DNA from 4 places in the Thermanaeromonas toyohensis ToBE genome. Region 2 is predicted to be linked to each of the others. Evidence: riboswitches for the same ligand, from Rfam matches in the RefSeq annotation. Region 2 holds a riboswitch; each other region holds the start of a gene.

Region 1 (2,199 bases), 790 kb from region 2:
TGTAATAACCCTGGGTCGAAGTAGTAAAAAAGAGCATCTCCTGGTGGGCCCAGAAGTTTTAAAGGAGCTGGGGATAGAGCTTGTGGAAGTGGACCGGGGTGGTGATATCACCTACCACGGTCCGGGCCAGATAGTAGGTTACCCTATCTTAGACTTAAACTATTATGGAAAAGATTTACACAGGTTATTGAGGCTTTATGAGGAAGTGATGCTTAAGGTAGTAGCTAGTTATGGGTTAATAGGTAGCCGTAAACAAGGGCTAACAGGAGCTTGGGTGGGGGATAAAAAGATTGGTGCTATAGGAGTGGCTGTAAAGCGTTGGGTAACTTACCACGGGTTTGCTTTTAATGTACAGGCAACCTTAGAAAACTTTTCTCTGATCGTGCCTTGTGGGTTGCAGGATTATGGGGTTACCTCTTTAGAAGATTTAATAGGGCGCCCTGTACCTATGGAAGAAGTTAAAGAACGGCTCCTTAAAGCTTTTAGAGAGGTGTTTGGTTTCTTTTAGGTTACCAGGGCTTCGCTAAGGTAGAAGATTTAGGTACAACGCCAATGCCGCGCTCAAATAATAACTTTGTGATATCACAGGGAATGTGATATAACAAAATAAGTTAGGTCTGTGCGGTGAGCTAGGGGGAGAAGTGACAGCAGCGGCCCTTTTAGTGGGACTAGGCCTAGATGAGATAACGCTAGAGCCACACCTCTATTGACACCAGGGGAAATCATATACTAAAATCATAAACGAAAAAATTAATAAAGATAACCCGGCCAGGTGCCCGTCTAGGGAGAATAGGGAATTGGGTGTGAATCCCAAGCGGTCCCGCCACTGTAACCGGGGAGCGAACCTAAAAGAAGGCCACTGTTCCTTAACCCGGAGGGTAGAAGTTTAGCTACCGGGGAAGGGGGATGGGAAGGCGCAGGGGAGCAAGGATCCGGGAGCCAGGAGACCTGCCTGGTCGTAAGGAGTACACCTTCTCGCGGAAAGAAGGTGGGAAGCCCTGAGGATGATGGTAAAGTTCTCAGCGATGCTGGGAACTTTTTTATTTTACTTATTTAAAGGTAAAGGAGGTAGCCGCTCCATGACTCAACTGACCAGCGCCCGGCAAGGAATAATTACACCAGAAATGGAGGAGGTGGCTCTCAAAGAGGGGGTTACCCCGGAATTTATAAGGCAGGGAGTGGCCGAGGGAACCATAGTAATCCCCCGCAATGTTAAGCGCCGGAATATAGTTCCTATAGGTATCGGAAAAGGGCTTAGAACTAAGGTAAGCGCAAGTGTGGGGTTGTATGGAGACAGGGCAGAAATGGGGGTAGAAATAGCTAAAATTAAAGCAGCAGTAGAAGCGGGCGCGGATGCTATTATGGACCTTAGTGTAAGCGGGGATATCAACGCCATGCGCGAGGCTTCCCTCACCTCTACGCCTACTCCTGTTGGTACCTTACCTATCTACCAGGCCTTTGCCGAAGCGGCTAGAAAATATGGATCTTCACTCAAAATGGAAGTGGAAGAACTGTTTGAAGTTATCGAGCGCCAGGCTGCCGAAGGCGTAGATTTTTTCGGGCTACATTGCGGACTCACCATGGAAATAGTGGAGCGGGCCCAAAGGGAAGGGAGAGTAGATCCCTTAGTGAGCTACGGGGGTTCCCATCTTATGGGATGGATGTTGTATCACCGCAAGGAAAATCCCTTGTATGAGCACTACGATCGCCTTCTGGCTATCGCCTATAAATATGATGTTACTTTAAGCTTAGCCGATGGGATGCGACCGGGGTGCTTGGCCGACTCTTTAGATGGGGCCCAGGTACAGGAACTGGTGGTCTTAGGGGAATTGGTAAGGAGGGCTAGAAAAGCAGGCGTACAAGTAATGGTTAAAGGGCCGGGGCATGTTCCTTTAAATAAACTTAAAACTACTATAGCGCTTGAGAAAAGCCTTTGCCAAGGAGCACCCTACTTCGTTTTCGGCCCTGTTGTTACAGATATTGCTGCAGGCTATGACCACATAAGCGCGGCCATAGGGGGGGCTATCAGCGCTTGGGCGGGCGCGGAGTTTATTTGCTATGTAACTTCCGCCGAGCATCTAGGCCTACCTGATATAGAGCAGGTGCGGGAAGGTGTGATAGCTGCGCGCATCGCTGCCCACGCCGCTGATCTAGCCAAGGGGGCATCTAAAGCTTACGACTGGGATTTAGCCCTTTCCC
Region 2 (2,199 bases):
GTGTGGCTTTCATTCCGGGTATTACCTATTTTCAACCAGCTGGTATCCCTCTAGAACAGGTAGAAGAAGTTGTCCTGGCGTTAGAAGAATTGGAAGCTATCCGCTTAAAAGATCTAGAAGGATTAGAACAAGAAGACTGCGCTGCTAGGATGCATGTTTCCCGCCCCACCTTTGCCCGGATTTTAAATGCAGCCCGGGCCAAGGTTGCGGAAGCTTTAGTTAGCGGGAAGGCTATTAAGGTAGAGGGGGGTTGCTACCAGCTGGTGGGAAGAATATGCTGTCCCCAATGTGGCAGGAGATGGGAGCCAGAAGAGGATAGCTTAGAGTTTTGTCCCCACTGTGGAAATAGGGGCTCAATAAGGGGGGCAGGAGCTCCGCGAAGGTGCCGTAGGCGGCATGGATGGCAGGAAGGGGAGGATACTTCATAAACCTTGCCAGGCCCTAAGGTAGGAATTAAAGTAGGAATCAAGAAAAGAAGTAGCGAAGTACGGGTGCCCTTAACCTTTAAAGGGTAAAGGGTTAAAAGGGAAGCCGGTGAGAATCCGGCGCGGTCCCGCCACTGTGAAGGGGAGGGCCTTACATTTAGGTCACTGGGGTTTTAAGCCCTGGGAAGACGTAAGGTTCCGGTGAACCTGAGCCAGGAAACCTGCCCGTTGACTTTTAGCTTGCCCACCTACGCGGATAGGGAGGGGAGCGGGGAAAGACATCCTCCACCAAGGTAGGTGGAGGATTTTTTTCTGCGCTTTTAAATTAGAGGGGGAGGCTTAATGGGGTTTAAAATATGCTTTTATACAGCCATTGAAGGGGAATTAGGTGTTTTAAGCCGGGCTGTCCTAAAGGTACAGCAGGATTATGGCCAGATAGTAGAAGTTAGGGCTTTTTCTCACCGGGGAGAAGGTGGAGAGTCGACCAGGCAAATTTGTCAATTAGCCTGTGGTGTTGATCTCATTATTGTGCACCTCATGGGGGGGCCAGATTCCCTGCCCGGGCTTCAAGATCTGGTACAACTAGCCAGGGGGAATAACCTTCCCTTGGCTGTAGTACCTTCCGTGGGAGACGACAGCCAACTTCTTCTTTCTTTAAGCAATATGGAACCTGAGGATTACCGCCAGGTGCGACTTTATATCGCTTATGGTGGGGAAGAAAACCTTAAAAACCTTCTTCTTTGGGCGGCTAGCCGTTATGGTGGCGTAGAAGTGGTGGCAGCCGAACCCCGTCCCCTACCGTGGGAGGGTTTTTACCATCCGGACTACCCGGATCCAGAGAGGGCGGCCGCTTACCTAAAGGAGAAACTTAAAGAAAATAGGCCAGTAATAGGGATTCTTTTCTACCAGAGTTCTTGGGTAGCGGGTAATACAGCCTTTATCGATGAACTCGTTCGGCAAATAGAAAAACGGAATGGAGTGGCTCTTCCAGTCTTCCTTTACGCCACCAGAAATGATGAATTAGGTAGCCACGGCTTGGCCTGGGTACTAGAAAATTATTTCATGCAGGACGGCCTTCCAGTAGTAGATGTAGTGGTCAATACCCTCATGTTTTCCCAGACCATGGCTACACCTACTTTTAGCCGGGTAGGAGAAAAAGGGTTATACGAGCGGCTGGGCGTGCCCCTGATTAAAGCTATCGTTTCCTTAACACCTTATGAGGAGTGGGAAAAAAGCCAGCAGGGCCTGGGTCCCCTAGACGTAGTTATTAGCGTGGCTTTACCTGAGTTTGACGGGAACCTAATCAGCGTGCCTATAGCTACCCGGGAAGAGAGCGGGGAGGATCCTTTAACTGGGGCTGTCCTTACTAGGTATGTACCCATCCCCCAGCGGATAAATAAAGTGGCCTCCCTGGCCTTGCGCTGGGCCTGGCTCCGGCGCAAACCCAACCGGGATAAAAGGGTGGCTATTATCCTCCATAATTACCCACCGCGCAACGACCGGATAGGTTGCGCCTTTGGTCTAGATACTCCAGCCAGCGTGCACCGTCTGCTGGTAGCCATGCGGGCGGCCGGTTACCGGGTGGAGGACTTACCGCCGGATGGAGCAGCCCTTATGGAGAGGATTTTGTCCGGGTTGACCAATGAGCGGGGCTGGCTGGACCCGCGAGAACTGGACCAGCGAGCAGAGGCCCGGGTGGAAGCGGAAACCTACCAGGAGTGGTTTAATAGTTTCCCGGATCCTGCCCGAAAGCGTTTAAGCCGGGATTGGGGAG
Region 3 (2,199 bases), 450 kb from region 2:
ATGGAAGAAGATATTGTCTTGTTTTTGTTGGACTATAAGCGATGGCAGAAGAGTTTAGTTAATGGTAGTATAGAAAAGGTCGGTCCCCGGAGGTATCGTATGAAATGAACGAGCGGTTAGGAGATATTCTTACTAGCTTGACCCAAGAAAAGGACTCGCTTAGAAAGGCTTTGGGGGTACTAGCGGTATTAACCGAGGCCCTTAAACCTAAGGGGATTAGACCTATTTTAGTAGGAGGCCGGGCTCTAGAGTTTTATACCTTAGGTGGATATGCCACAAAAGATATAGACCTGGTAGTTAACGGAAGAGAGCAGGCTAAACTTATTTTGGAAGAAATGGGCTTCTTACGCCGGCCTGGTGAACGGCACTGGTATCATGAAGAGCTTGACCTGGCTATAGAAATACCCGATGAGTTTTTAGCAGGTTCCCTAGAAAAAGTGGTTACCGTAGAAATAAACGGTATGGAAGCTTTTATAATTGGGATTGAGGATCTGGTAGTAGACAGGTTGGCTGCAGCGAAGTTTTGGAAGAGCCAAGCGGATGCTCAGTGGGCAGCCAAGCTTCTTGCACTTCATGCTGGCGAGATTGATTTAGAATACCTTAAGGAGGCAGCTCGAGAGCAGCAAGTAGAGGACGTTTTAACTGAGGCCTTGAGACAGAGTGAGGCTTATATTAACGCTGTTAAAGATCAAGGGCTATCTTAGGCTAAACATTGATTTTTGGGACATCGCGCTCGTAAGAAGCAAACAGTTAGTCAATTTTGACACTAACCAGCAGGAAAAAAATGAAGTGACAGCGAATAGTAAGTAACACAGTCGAGTAAAAATCACGAGTAAAAATCAAAAATTAAAGGTTTATCCAGGTACGGGTGCTTTTACCCGGAAGGGGTAAAAGTTAAAAGGGAAGCCGGTGGGAATCCGGCGCGGTCCCGCCACTGTGAGGGGGAGGAACCCTACATATAGGTCACTGGGGCTTTTAAGCCCTGGGAAGACGTAGGGAACCGATGAACCTGAGCCAGGAAACCTGCCCGTTACCGTAAACTTAACCGACCTACGCGGATAGGGAGGTGATTATTTATTTTACGTATCGCTTCTTTATAGACTACTAAAGCCTCGTCTGGGGAAAGCAGAGGGCAAATTTAAAGGAATGGGGGAATAAAGATTGTCTGCTTATAGAAATAAGTGGAAAAAGATGAGCTTGATTTGGATTATCTTGACGTCTCTAATTCTTTCTCTGCCTATAGCTAAAGGTTGGACGAGTGAAGTATCTTCACCGGCCGACTATGCTATTAAGTTTCTACGAGATGAGTATACAAAAAATGGCTTCCAGAATCATGATGCTGGGGTAGGTTCCTATGGTTTCTATATTCTAACTCAAGCTGGTGTTGACGTCAGCGGCTGGGTATACAATGGGGAAAGCCTTAAAGACGCTGTAACAAACGCAGTCTACAGTGATATTTCCAACAGTAGTCAAATCAGAGCTAAGGTTTTGGCCCAGGATTTGGTGGCCGCACAGTCGTTGGGGCGAAACGATCTGGTAGATAGTTTGGTCCAGATATTAAAAGCCAGACAGACAGGTTATGGATTCGACACTGGGGATTACAGTATTTTTAGCAACATGCCAGCCTTCGACCTTTTAGGCCGAGCAGGATTAATTTCGGTGATTAATAAAGTGTATGCCAAAGACTATATCTTGGGAACCCAGAACACAAAAGTTGGCGATCGTGGTTACGGAGCCTGGGGGTTCACTTGGGAGGGTAACTTCTATGCTGATTTCATGACCACGGCCCAGGCAGTAAGGGCACTCCATTATCTGGATCCAGCAGGACAAGATAGCCAGATCCAAACCGCTATTAATAACGGGCTTAACTGGATGAAGAACCAGCAAAAGGACGACGGCAGCTTTGTGGCTGGCATGGATGATCCAGTGATCGATACTGCAGAAGTAATTGTGACCCTAAAGGTGTTGGGATTGGATCCTGCTGAATGGAAGAGCAGTACGGGAAAAACAGCCATCGACTACCTGATGAATAAGGCCCTTAATCCAGACGGGAGCTTTGGGACGTCCCAGAACGCTATGGACGCCACCTGGGCCCTTAGTGCCTATAATCTATTAAACACTCAGTTTTACATTGACCCTTCCGTCGTAACCTTTAATGATATCTCTTCTCACTGGGCAAAAAATGATATTGAATTTATG
Region 4 (2,199 bases), 1.4 Mb from region 2:
CTTCAGACATGGGCTCTACTATGCCCGTAGTACCTAAAATAGAAAGTCCTCCGTGAATACCCAGCTTAGGATTAAGAGTCCGTCGGGCCAGCTCCTCTCCTCCAGGAATGCTGATGGTAAGCTCCACTCCCTGGTCAGGAGGAAGGAAATCCTTTACAGCTTTCTTAATCATGGCCCGAGGAACAGGGTTGATGGCCGGTTCACCTACCGGTACAGGAAGCCCAGGCTTGGTGACTATCCCTACTCCCGGTCCTGCACGTAAGGTGATACCCTTGTCTATGAAGCTGGCCCGTACATGGATGGCAGCACCATGGGTAATGTCCGGATCATCTCCAGCATCCTTAATTACTATAGCCTCGGCCCATCCTTCACCCCGCTTTACCATAACCGGTAATTCGACTTCTTCTCCCCGGGGCAGGGTTACCCTAACCCTATCCTCGGAGGGGCAAGACTCCAAAAGAGCTCTCACCGCTGCCCGGGCCGCAGCCGCTGCACAAGTACCCGTAGTATATCCCCGCCGCCATCCTTTACTCATTTCTTCTTTCCTCCAAGTAGTAGTGTATCACAGGGCAAGCGCCCGTCTAAGCTCGCTTCTTCTTTAGAAAAGTTTTTAAGTCCGGCCTGCGCCAGGCTTTTTATCTCCAAAGGTAGACCGGAGACCACCAAATAGACCTCATCGGCCAGACAAGCTATCTCTTGGTTAGCCGCACCTAAAAGATCCCGAAATACTCTCCCTAGAGGATAAGAAGGTACCACACCCCATCCTACCTCATTGCTTACTATAATAACATCAGCGGGGGAAGCCCAGGCCAGCCGAGCAAAGTCCTGTAGAGTGAGGCTTACCTCTTCCTCCTCCATACCCTTGTCTACCAACAAATTAGTTACATATGTCCCCAGGCAATCCACCAGTATTGTCCTGCTGGCTTGGCCCCATTCCTGTAAGGCCCGCTTGAGATCCCAGGGCTCCTCAACTGTACGCCAAGAGGCGGGCCTCCTAGCCTTGTGCTTGCCCACCCTCCTAGCCATTTCTTCATCAGTGATCCGGGCAGTAGCGATATAAACAACCTCTTGGGCTAACCTAGCGGCTAGCTCCTCGGCAAAACGGCTCTTACCGCTGCTAGCTCCGCCAGTGACCAATACCAACTTGCCCTTTTCCGCCAAGCTCCCACCCCTTGGCCCCCTTAACTAAAAACCCAGCCTCTCGCCTGGAGGCTGGGTTTTCTATACATACAGTTTAGCCCTTCCCCTTGACGCGAGGGTAAGCGGCACATCCGGACGGGCAGGTTTCCTGGCTTCCGGCTCACCGCTTTCCTTAGCCTTCCCAGGTAAAACTACCCAGTGGCTTCCCTCAAAAAGGAAAGCTCCCCGGTTACAGTGGCGCGACCGCTCAGGATTCCCACCTGATTCCCTTTTACGCCCCGCAAAGGCACCCATCCGGTAAAAATATAAAATTTTAGCTGTCTCCAGTATATCGGAAAAGAAAGTAGGAAGCAAGGGGGAAACAGGTCCCTCTTAATGAAGCTTTTGCAATAAATCTAGCCTTATCTAATAGACCAGTTCGATCCAGCCGCCCTGTCTGCTAGATGTAAGAGCGGCTTCTATTACTTCTTGGCAGCGCAAGCCATCAAGAAAGGTTGCTCCCCAGGGAGCCACATTATCTCCAGTGGCAATACAGCGCAGGAAATGCTCGAGCATATTAATATGATAATGCTCCCATCCTAGCCCATGCCCTCGCGGCCACCAATAGCTTATATAGTCATGGACCTCGGGCTCTGTTACATGAATAAGCCGAAAACCTTGTATTTCTACCGGATCTCGGCGGCTAAAAAATTGCAGTTCATTACCCCTTATTAAATCGAAAGCTAAAGCCCCTTCGCTCCCATGGATTTCAATACGCCAGGTGGTTTTATATCCGGTAGCTACTTTACTCGCTTCCAGGCAAGCCACGGCGCCATTGGCTAGTTTAAGCCAAATAAGGGACACATCATCTACTTCTACAGGGCAACTTTTACCTTCTGGTGTAAGCCTGTGGGAAATAAGGGTGGGGTTCCAAGCTAAAACCGCCTGCACTTCTGTTTGCAAAAGAAACCGGACCATATCTATAGCATGGGAGTTTAAATCCCCCAGCACTCCGCTCCCTGCTTTTTCTTTAGAAAGGCGCCAAGCCCAAGGGGCTTGGGGGTTAGATAAGCGATCGGA

Evidence for each region. A riboswitch is a leader RNA that binds a small molecule or an ion and turns the genes downstream of it on or off. The one in region 2 is predicted to bind cobalamin.
Region 1: linked by a shared signal. The riboswitch ahead of thiC (phosphomethylpyrimidine synthase ThiC) and the one ahead of cobN (cobaltochelatase subunit CobN) in region 2 are both predicted to bind cobalamin.
Region 3: linked by a shared signal. The riboswitch ahead of B9A14_RS04190 (S-layer homology domain-containing protein) and the one ahead of cobN (cobaltochelatase subunit CobN) in region 2 are both predicted to bind cobalamin.
Region 4: linked by a shared signal. The riboswitch ahead of cobU (bifunctional adenosylcobinamide kinase/adenosylcobinamide-phosphate guanylyltransferase) and the one ahead of cobN (cobaltochelatase subunit CobN) in region 2 are both predicted to bind cobalamin.

The regions. Positions count from the first base shown of each region.
Region 1 is NZ_LT838272.1:1,201,549-1,203,747, forward strand. Features, by position in the region: gene lipB (lipoyl(octanoyl) transferase LipB) at 1-508, shown strand, start outside; gene B9A14_RS18220 (putative PEP-binding protein) at 618-710, shown strand; cobalamin riboswitch at 754-970, shown strand; gene thiC (phosphomethylpyrimidine synthase ThiC) at 1,080-2,199, shown strand, end outside.
Region 2 is NZ_LT838272.1:406,729-408,927, forward strand. Features, by position in the region: gene B9A14_RS02010 (DUF134 domain-containing protein) at 1-428, shown strand, start outside; cobalamin riboswitch at 473-668, shown strand; gene cobN (cobaltochelatase subunit CobN) at 768-2,199, shown strand, end outside.
Region 3 is NZ_LT838272.1:856,398-858,596, forward strand. Features, by position in the region: gene B9A14_RS04185 (nucleotidyltransferase family protein) at 105-704, shown strand; cobalamin riboswitch at 850-1,045, shown strand; gene B9A14_RS04190 (S-layer homology domain-containing protein) at 1,192-2,199, shown strand, end outside.
Region 4 is NZ_LT838272.1:1,781,428-1,783,626, reverse strand. Features, by position in the region: gene cbiD (cobalt-precorrin-5B (C(1))-methyltransferase CbiD) at 1-535, opposite strand, end outside; gene cobU (bifunctional adenosylcobinamide kinase/adenosylcobinamide-phosphate guanylyltransferase) at 532-1,161, opposite strand; cobalamin riboswitch at 1,262-1,449, opposite strand; gene B9A14_RS09175 (Gfo/Idh/MocA family protein) at 1,546-2,199, opposite strand, start outside.